DNA from 3 places in the Nocardiopsis mwathae genome. Region 3 is predicted to be linked to each of the others. Evidence: predicted binding sites of a transcription regulator. Region 3 holds the regulator's gene; each other region holds the start of a gene.
What was found. The regulator HrcA, encoded in region 3, represses chaperone genes, less so after heat shock. The targets are predictions, from matches to a motif close to TTGGCACTCTCNNNNNGAGAGTGCCAA.

Region 1 (3,366 bases), 3.0 Mb from region 3:
CGACGAGGTCGGTGATGACGACGACGTCCTCCTCCTGGGTGCCGTCGATGGCGGCGCAGCCGTACAGCGAGACCTGTTCCGGCTCGACCTCCATCAGCGCGACCACGCTGCCGCCATAGGTGGCGTGCACTTCGATCATGCGCTTGAGCAGCGCTTCGCGGCCGGCGATGATGTCGTCGCCGAGGAGGACGGCGAACGGATCGCTGCCGGCATGCGCCTCCGCGCACAGCACCGCGTGGCCCAGCCCGCGCGGCTCGCCCTGGCGGACGTAGTGGATCTGGGCCAGCTCACTCGACTCGCGCACGGCGTTGAGCCGCTCGGTGTCGTTCTTGGCCCGCAGCGCCTCCTCCAGCTCGTAGGCGCGGTCGAAGTGGTCCTCGATGGAGCGCTTGCTGCGCCCGGTGATCATCAGGACGTCGTCGAGGCCGGCGGCGACGGCCTCCTCCACCACGTACTGGATCGCCGGCTTGTCGACGATCGGCAGCATCTCCTTGGGGGTGGCCTTGGTCGCGGGGAGGAAGCGAGTCCCCAGGCCGGCGGCCGGCACCACGGCCTTGGTCACCAGAGGGCGGACGGCTTGCGATTCACTCATGTCGGCACTGTACGCCGCACAGCCGCCCCCACGCGTGCTCTGACCTGCCGCTCCAGGCGATTGGCGCCGGTAGGAGCGCTATGTCGGACCACCGGGCGGCCGGACGTTCATCTGCCTTTCCCCTCATCCTCACCTTCCGGCGCCGGGCTGGGACACTTCTGTGTCATGGACATCGAGGCGAAACGGGAGATGCGGCGCGAGATCCTCGCGGCGCGGCGGGCGATGCCGGAGGCAGAGCGGGCTGCCGCGGGACCGGCGATCCGCGACGCCGTCGCCGCCCTTCCCGAGCTGGGTATGGGCGGCACCGTGGCGGCCTACTTCTCGGTAGGCACCGAACCGGACACGCACAGGCTGGTCACGACCCTGTGGAAACGAGGCACCTACGTCCTACTTCCGGTCGTGATGCCCGACCGGAGCCTCGACTGGGCCGCCTATGAGGGGCCGGACAGCCTCGCCCCGGCCGGGCACGGGCTGCTCGAACCCACCGGGCACCGCTACGGCCCCGACGCGGTCCGCACGGCGGCCGCTGTGATCTGCCCGGCGCTGGCGGTGGACCGGGCGGGGCGGCGGCTCGGCCGGGGCGCCGGGTGCTACGACAGGGCGCTGGCGCGCGTCGGCCCAAACACGCTCACCCTGGCGGTGATTTACGACACAGAACTCGTGGCGTCCGTCCCCGCCGAGGAGCACGATCTCGCGGTGCGGGCGGTCGTGACGCCGGGCCGGGGGGTGGTGCGCTGCTGAGGCGCGCCGCTTCACGGGACTCGCCGGGGACCGGGGGGAACACAGCGGGGCGGTCGGGTGTTACAGGGTTCGGCCCACCACCCGCCGGCAGGAGCGGCACTCCCCAGCACCGATGTCGCGGCTTTGCCGTGCGAGAGCGTACTATTTGGCAGTCGGTGGGCGAGAGTGCCAGCAAGGAGGACCACAGTGCCTACGTACCAGTACGCATGCACCGAGTGCGACCACGGGATGGAGGTCGTCCAGAGCTTCAGCGACGAGTCCCTGACCGTCTGCCCGCAGTGCCAGGGGCGGCTCCGCAAGGTGTACTCGGCCGTGGGCATCGTCTTCAAGGGCTCCGGCTTCTACCGCACGGACAGCGGCACCAGCTCCGACAGCTCGGTGCTGGCCGGGTCGAACGGCAGCGGCACCAACGGAAACGGCAGCGGCAAGGGCGAGGCGGCTGCGGCTTCCTCGGACTCCGGCGCGTCGTCGACCTCTTCGTCGTCCGCCTCGACGGCCTCTTCTTCTTCGTCCTCCTCCGGGGGATCGGCGAGCACGTCCAGCGCACCGGCGGCCGCCACGAGCTGAGTCGGCGGCCTGAGCCGACACGACATCGAGAAGGACCGGGGCTCCCCGCGGGGAACCGCCCCGGTCCTTTCGCGTTCCATGGGACGCCGAGCCGGGAGCCGCCGCCCGCCGCACCCCGGGCTCCCCTCGGGCCGCACCGACCGGACCGCCCCCACCCTGTGGACGGCGCCACCCCGGGGCGCCGCCCGTCGCCTAACGTCCAGGCATGATCACCGGAACACCGCGCGCCTTCGTCCACCTGGCCCGCTACCGGCGCCCCCTCGGCGCCGTGTGCGCCGCGCTCGCACTCGGCGGGGCGGTGCTGATCATCCGCCCGCCACCCGCCCCGACGGTCGAGGTGCTGGTCGCCGCCCGCGATCTGACGGCCGAGTCGCCCCTCACCGCGGCCGACCTCACCGCGCGTGCCCTGCCGTCGCGCGCGGTCCCCGACGGGGCGCTGCGTCCGGACTCCGCCCCGGTCGGCTCCGGCCTCGCCGGGCCGATGCGGCGCGGCGAGGTGCTCACGACCGCACGCGTCGCCGACCCGCCCGCGAGTGGCTACGGGGCCGACCTGGTGGCCGCCCCGGTCCGGGTCGCCGACCCGGGCGCGGTGGCACTCCTGCACCCGGGAAGCAGGGTCGACATCCTGTCGGCGGCACCGGCCCCGGCGGCCGACCTCGGCGCGGCGGCGCCCGCGGCCGCGACCGTCGCGGCGAACCGCCCGGTCATCGCCGTTCCGGACGAGCAGGGCGCCATCTCCGGTGAGGCGGGTGCTCTGATCCTGGTCGCGGTCAGCGACGACGAAGCACGGGCACTGGCCGGGCGGGCAGCCGCCGAGCGGCTCTCCATCACCATCCGAGGTTGACCCATGACGCATCGAGGTACATCCTGACCAGGCGCTTCGCCACCGCTGCCCGCGGCGGTCCGGTGGGCGGCCCGGGACCACCGGACCGGCCGCCCGTGCCGGAACGGTCCAGCGGTCACCCGGCGGCGCTTCTCGGCCCCCGGTCGGCCACCCGGTCAGTCAGCGATCACTCGGGAGTATCCCCATGGACGGATTCAAGAAGTTCCTGTTCCAAGGCAATCTCATCCAGCTCGCCGTCGCCGTGGTCATCGGCGCCGTCTTCGCGGACCTGATCACCGCGTTCACCGAAGGGTTCATCACCCCGCTGCTGGGCATCTTCGGCGGGGTCCCCACGTTCGGCGACCTCTACTTCGAGATCAACGGCAGCCGCTTCATGTACGGGGCGTTCGTCGACTCCCTGATCGCCTTCCTGCTCACCGCGGCGATCCTGTACTTCTTCGTGGTCCTGCCCGTCGCCAAGCTCTTCGACCGGTTCATCTCCGAGGAGGAGGCCACCCACCGCGCCTGCCCCCAGTGCCGCAGCGAGATCGACAGGGCGGCCACCCGCTGCGCCTTCTGCACCAGCGAGGTCGTGCCCGAACCGGCCTGACAGCGGCCTGGGACGGCCCGAGGCCGCCCCAGG
Region 2 (3,366 bases), 3.3 Mb from region 3:
GAGGAGGACATCGCCCGAGGTCAGGGGACTTGCGAGACATCAGATCCACGGGAATTCACGCCGCCGCAATACGTCGTTAACGCGACGGATGCTCATTCACGTGGATCAAATAAGACCCACATCGTTGGGGGCACCTTCGGACAGCGATATCCGGAAAAAGACCTTTTTCGGGTGACGCTGCCCGCCCGATGTTAGTAGGAGATAAGTCGGATTTCATCCTTTTCTCAGAGTTGCCCGCGTCACACGCTTGCGAACACGCGAAAGGGCGGCCCCCGCAAGGGGGACCGCCCGATCGTCGCAGGCTGGTGACGCGTACCTGGACGCCAGAACCCGTGGGTCCTTAGAAGTCCATGCCGCCCATGCCGGCGTCCGGAGCGGCCGGGGCGGCCTTCTCCGGCTTCTCGGCGATGACGGCCTCGGTGGTCAGGAACAGACCGGCGATGGAGGCCGCGTTCTGCAGCGCGGAGCGGGTGACCTTGGTCGGGTCGATGACGCCGTCCTTGAACAGGTCGGTGTACTCGCCCGTGGCGGCGTTGAGGCCGACACCGGCGTCGAGGCCCTTGACCTTCTCCGCGACGACGCCGCCGTTGAGGCCGGCGTTGACCGCGATCTGCTTCAGCGGCTCCTCGATGGAGCGGCGGACGATGTCGGCGCCGATGGCCTCGTCGCCGGACAGGTCCAGCTTCTCGAAGGCCGGGACACCCGCCTGCAGCAGCGCGACGCCACCGCCGGGCAGGATGCCCTCCTCGACCGCGGCCTTGGCGTTGCGGACGGCGTCCTCGATGCGGTGCTTGCGCTCCTTGAGCTCCACCTCGGTGGCGGCACCGGCCTTGATGACGGCGACGCCGCCGGCCAGACGCGCGAGGCGCTCCTGCAGCTTCTCGCGGTCGTAGTCGGAGTCGGTGCGCTCGATCTCGTTGCGGATCTCGTTGACACGGCCGGCGATGGCGGTGGCGTCGCCGGCGCCGTCGACGATGGTGGTCTCGTCCTTGGTGACGACGACCTTGCGGGCGCGGCCGAGCATGTCGAGCTCGGTGTTCTCCAGCTTGAGGCCGACCTCCTCGGTGATGACCTGGCCGCCGGTCAGCACGGCGATGTCGCCGAGCTGGGCCTTGCGGCGGTCACCGAAGCCCGGGGCCTTGACGGCGACGGACTTGAAGGTGCCGCGGATCTTGTTGACGACGAGCGTCTGCAGCGCGCCGCCCTCAAGGTCCTCGGCGATGACCATCAGCGGACGGCCGGCCTGCAGGACCTTCTCCACGACGGGGAGGAACTCGTTGTTGTTCGAGATCTTGGAGTTGACGATGAGGATGTAGGGGTCCTCAAGGACCGTCTCCATGCGCTCAAGGTCGGTGGCGAAGTAGGGCGAGATGTAGCCCTTGTCGAAGCGCATGCCCTCGGCGAGTTCGAGCTCCAGACCGAAGGTCTGGCCCTCCTCGACGGTGATGACGCCTTCCTTGCCGACCTTGTCCATCGCCTCGGCGATGACCTCGCCGATCTGGGCGTCGCTGGCGGAGATGGAGGCGGTGGAGGCGATCTGCTCCTTGGTCTCCACGTCCTTGGACAGCTTGGCCAGCTCCTCGCTGATGCGGGAGACGGCGGTCTCGATGCCGCGCTTCAGGCCGACCGGGTTGGCGCCGGCGGCGACGTTGCGCAGACCCTCGCGCACCAGCGCCTGGGCCAGCACGGTGGCGGTGGTGGTGCCGTCACCCGCGACGTCGTCGGTCTTCTTGGCGACCTCCTTGACGAGCTCGGCGCCGATCTTCTCCCACGGGTCTTCGAGCTCGATCTCCTTGGCGATGGAGACACCATCGTTGGTGATGGTCGGGGCGCCCCACTTCTTCTCAAGGACGACGTTGCGGCCCTTGGGGCCGAGCGTCACCTTGACGGCGTCAGCAAGCGTGTTCATGCCACGTTCGAGGCCGCGCCGGGCTTCCTCGTCGAACGCGATCAGTTTGGCTGCCATAGAGTTCTAGTCCTCCCGTGACCGGGCTGATACGCGAGGGAACGAGCCGACGCCCGCGACGGACGACCGCGGCTTCTCCCCGGCAACCCGACTGCCGGAGACCGCGGCCTCATCGTCTCGATCCTGACTTAGCACTCATGATCCCAGAGTGCTAACGCTCCTTTTTTAGCACTCGGGCCGGTTGAGTGCAAACGACTCAGCGAAGTTGTGGAAGCTCGGCTACCCGCAGGTCAATAGGGGTTTCACGGCCCCGACCAGCCCCCGGAGAGGCACGAAAACCGCGCCCGCCGAAGGGGTTGGCAGGCGCGGTTTCCTGGGACGACGCGAAGGAGCTAGCAGCCCCCGGCGACCGCCGGGATGATCGAGATCTGCACCCCATTGGCGGTGGCGGTCGCCAGCCCGTCGGCGAAGCGGACGTCCTCGTCGCCCACGTACACGTTGACGAACCGGCGGATCTTGCCGGAATCGTCGAGGATGCGCGCCTGGATGCCCGGGTAGTTGGCCTCCAGGTCGGCGAGGACGTCGGCGAGAGTGGCGCCCTCGGCACTCACCTCGGCGGCGTCCTTGGTGTAGCTGCGGAGAATGGTCGGCACGCGGACACTGACGCTCATGGCTGCGAAGTACTCCTGACGGGTGCGGGGTGGGTCGTGGGTCGCGGATCGGCGGCTGTGGTCGGCGGGCGGCCGCGGTCGGCCGCGGGTCGGCCGGGTCAGAGCAGCCCGGCGTCCTTGAACGCGTCCAGGGACGGCTTGATGGTCGCGGTGACGCCGGAGTCCACGGCGTTCAACGTCTTGAGTCCGTCGCCGGTGTTCAGCACGACGGTCTCGGCGCCCGGGTCGAGCACGCCCTCGGCGGCCAGCTTGCGCAGCACGCCGGTCGTCACGCCGCCGGCGGTCTCGGCGAAGATGCCCTCGGTGCGGGCCAGCAGCTTGATGGCGTCGACGACCTCGGCGTCGCTCACGTGCGCCACCGCCCCACCGGTGCGAGCGCAGATGTCGAGGACGTAGGGGCCGTCGGCGGGGTTGCCGATCGCCAGCGACTTGGCGATGGTGTCGGGCTTGACCGGCTGGATGACGTCGTGCCCGCGTTCCCAGGCCCGGGCGACCGGGGAGCAGCCGGTGGCCTGCGCGCCGAAGACCTTGTAGGGGCGGTCCTCCACCAGGCCCAGCGCGATGAGCTCGCGGAAGCCCTTGTCGATCTTGGTGAGCTGGGATCCCGAGGCGATCGGGATGACGATCTGCTCCGGCAGCCGCCAGCCCAGCTGTTCGGCGATCTCGTAGGCCAGCGTCTTGGAGCCCTCGGCGTAGTAGGGGCGCAGGTTGACGTTGACGAAGCCCCAGTCCTCACCGGCGCTGTCGCCGATGAGCTCGGAGCAGAAGCGGTTGACGTCGTCGTAGTGG
Region 3 (3,366 bases):
AGGCCAGGATGCGCCGCCAGGCCTCCCCCGGTTCCTCGCGGCTCCCCAGCGCGCGCAGCACCCCCTCCTTCCACGGGACGCCGCGCGGGACCTCGGGCCAGGCCTCGATACCCAGTGCCGACGGTTTCACCGCCTGCCATACGTCCACGAAGGGGTGGCCGGTCACCAGGACGTGCGGTGAGCGGACCCGTTCGGCGATGCGGCTCTCCTTGGAACCCGGCACGAGGTGGTCCACCAGCACGCCGAGCCGCCGCTGCGGCCCGGGTTCGAAATCGCGCACGATCTCGGGCAGGTGGTCGACGCCCTCCAGGTACTCCACCACGACGCCCTCGACGCGCAGGTCGTGGCCCCACACCCGCTCCACCAGCTCGGCGTCGTGCACACCCTCCACATAGATCCGGCTCTCCTTGGCGATCTGCGAGCGCGCCCCCCGGACCGCGATGGAGCCGGAGGCGCTGCGCAGCGGTCCCCGCGGCGCGGCGGTCGGGCGGACCAGCGTGGCCGGTTCACCGTCGATGAGGAACGCGGCGGGCGTGAGGTCGAACACGCGCCGGGCGCCGTGGCGGTCCTCCAGGGTGACGGTGGTCTTGTCCCAGTCGACGACGGCGCCGCAGAAGCGCCCGTCGGCCGACTCCGCGACCAGGTCCGGTTCGATGGTGACCTCCGGGACCCGCCCCTTCTCGGGGCGGCGCGGGCCGCCCGCCAGAACGTCGCCGCCGTAGCGGTCGGCGTAGCGCCGGTCGCCGGAGCCGGTCCCTCTGCCCTTGCCTGAGTCGCTGTGCACGGCCCTGGATTGTAGTGGCGGACCGGGACGACGGTGTGGTCAGGTCGCCGCCGAGGGGGAGCGGGGGTACGGCGCGCCCCGGGCCGCCGGGCCGCTCCCCCGGGCGACCTTGCGGCGGACATTAGAATTGGCAGTCAAGACCACGGAGTGCCAGGAGGTGAGCGCGTGCTCGACGACCGGAAACTCGCGGTTCTGCGTGCCATCGTCGAGGACTACGTGTCCACGAAGGAGCCCGTGGGATCGAAGGCCCTGGCGGAGCGGCACAGCCTCGGTGTCTCACCGGCGACCATCCGCAACGAAATGGTGGCTCTCGAAGAAGAGGGGTACATCACCCAGCCGCACACCAGCGCCGGCAGGATCCCCACGGACAAGGGCTACCGCCTGTTCGTCGACCGCCTGTCCACGGTCAAGCCCCTGTCCTCGGCGGAGCGCAGGGCGATCGAGACGTTCCTCGGCGGAGCGATCGACCTCGACGAGATCGTCGCCCGCACGGTGCGCCTGCTCGCCCAGCTCACCCGCCAGGTCGCGATCGTGCAGTACCCGTCGCTGACCCGCTCGGCCGTGCAGCACGTGGAACTCGTGCCGCTGGGCCCGAGGCGCGTGATGATGGTGCTGATCACCGACACCGGGCGGGTGGAGCAGCGGGTCATCGACCACCTCGACTGGGTCGACGACAGCAGCGTGGAGAGCCTGCGGACCCTGCTCAACCGGCTGCTGGTGGGCAAGGGGCTGAGCGACGTTCCCCCCGCGGTCGCCGACGTGCCCGCACTGGTGCCCCCGGACGACCGGCGGATGGCCGCCTCGGTGCTGTCGGTCCTTCTGGAGAGTCTCGTGGAGCGCAGCGAGGAGAAGATCGTCCTGGCGGGGACGGCGAATCTCGCGGCGATGGATTTCTCGGCTAGCCTTCGGGAGGTACTCGAAGCGCTCGAAGAGAACGTGGTCCTCATCCGCCTGCTCGGTGAGGCGGGGGACCCCTCCTCGCTCACCGTCCGCATCGGTGAGGAGAACTCCCACGAGGGCCTGAGATCGGCCTCGATCGTCTCCGCTGGTTACGGCATCGGTGATCACTCACTGGCCAAGCTCGGCGTGGTCGGTCCGACACGCATGGATTACCCCGGAACGATGGGAGCGGTACGCGCTGTGGCTCGGTACGTAGGCACGATTTTGGCGGGACAGTAAGTGGCGAACGACTATTACGAGATCCTCGGTGTGCGCCGGGACGCGTCCAAAGACGAGATCAAGAAGGCCTATCGTCGACTCGCCCGCGAGCTGCACCCGGACGTCAACCCCGACCCGGCCACCCAGGAGCGCTTCAAGGAAGTGACGCAGGCCTACGAGGTCCTCTCCGACGACAACAAGCGCCGCATGTTCGACATGGGCGCCGACCCCTTCGCACCCGGCGGCGGCGCCGGCGCCGGCGGTTTCGGGGCGACGGGCTTCCCGTTCGACGACATCATGAACGCCTTCTTCGGCGGCGGCCAGCCGGGCGGCGGTCGGGGACCGCGCGACCGGGTGCGCCGCGGCCGCAGCATCAAGGTGCGCGTGGAGCTGGACCTCGCCGAGGCGGCCTTCGGCGTCACCAAGGACGTCACCTTCCCCACCGCCGTCCTGTGCGACACCTGCCAGGGCGAGGGGACCGCCAAGGGCACCCACCGCCGCACCTGCGACATGTGTCAGGGGCGGGGAGAGGTCTCCCAGGTGGCGCGCTCGTTCTTGGGCCAGGTCATGACCACCCGCCCGTGCCCGCAGTGCTCGGGCCAGGGCAGCGTGATCACCGACCCCTGCGCCGACTGCTCCGGCGAGGGGCGGGTTCGCGAGAAGGTCACCCGCAAGGTGCAGATCCCCGCCGGTGTCGAGGACGGCACCCAGATCCAGCTGGCCGGAGAGGGCGAGGTCGGCCCCAACGGCGGCCCGCGCGGCGACATCTTCCTGGAGATCGTGCAGCGCCCGCACCCGATCTTCGAGCGGCGCGGCGACGACCTGCACTGCACCATCACCGTGCCGATGACGGCGGCGGCGCTGGGTGCGTCGTTCACCTTCGAGACGCTGGACGGTACCGAGGAGATCGACCTGCGGCCCGGCACCAACTCCGGGCACGTCATCACGCTCAACGGGCGCGGCAGCAAGCGCCTCGACGGCGGCGGCCGCGGTGACCTGATGATCCAGGTCAACGTGGAGACACCGGCGAAGCTGGACGAGGAGCAGGAGCACCTGCTGCGCAAGTTCGCCGAACTGCGCGGTGAGGACCAGCCTCCGGGCAGGTTCAGCCCCGGGCACAGCGGGCTGTTCTCCAAGCTGCGCGACGCGTTCGGCGCCAGGTAGCACAAGCCCGGGCGAAAAGGGGACGTGAACCAGTGACACCTCCGGTTTTCCTGGCCGGGGCGGGGGAGCTCGACCAGGACCGCGTGCTGCTGTCCGGACCCGAGGGGCGCCACGCGGCCGTGGTGCGCCGGATCACCGTCGGCGAGACCGTCGATCTCGTCGACGGTGCCGGGACCAGGGCCCGCTGCGTCGTGACCGACGTCGCCAAGGACGCGGTGGTCTGCGAAGTGCGGGAGCGCTGCGTCGATCCGGCGCCCAGC

Region 1: the regulator HrcA is predicted to act here: its motif matches at 1,479-1,505, upstream of HNR23_RS18015 (FmdB family zinc ribbon protein).
Region 2: the regulator HrcA is predicted to act here: its motif matches at 2,095-2,121, upstream of groL (chaperonin GroEL).

What each region holds. Positions count from the first base shown of each region.
Region 1 is NZ_JACHDS010000001.1:4,152,281-4,155,646, forward strand. It holds gene galU (UTP--glucose-1-phosphate uridylyltransferase GalU) at 1-592, opposite strand, end outside; gene HNR23_RS18010 (5-formyltetrahydrofolate cyclo-ligase) at 758-1,333, shown strand; gene HNR23_RS18015 (FmdB family zinc ribbon protein) at 1,520-1,900, shown strand; gene HNR23_RS18020 (SAF domain-containing protein) at 2,106-2,744, shown strand; gene HNR23_RS18025 (MscL family protein) at 2,929-3,333, shown strand.
Region 2 is NZ_JACHDS010000001.1:4,448,687-4,452,052, forward strand. It holds gene groL (chaperonin GroEL) at 341-1,966, opposite strand; gene HNR23_RS19405 (MoaD/ThiS family protein) at 2,299-2,577, opposite strand; gene thrC (threonine synthase) at 2,676-3,366, opposite strand, start outside.
Region 3 is NZ_JACHDS010000001.1:1,164,093-1,167,458, forward strand. It holds gene HNR23_RS04635 (DUF3097 domain-containing protein) at 1-706, opposite strand, end outside; gene hrcA (heat-inducible transcriptional repressor HrcA) at 950-1,963, shown strand; gene dnaJ (molecular chaperone DnaJ) at 1,964-3,106, shown strand; gene HNR23_RS04650 (16S rRNA (uracil(1498)-N(3))-methyltransferase) at 3,139-3,366, shown strand, end outside.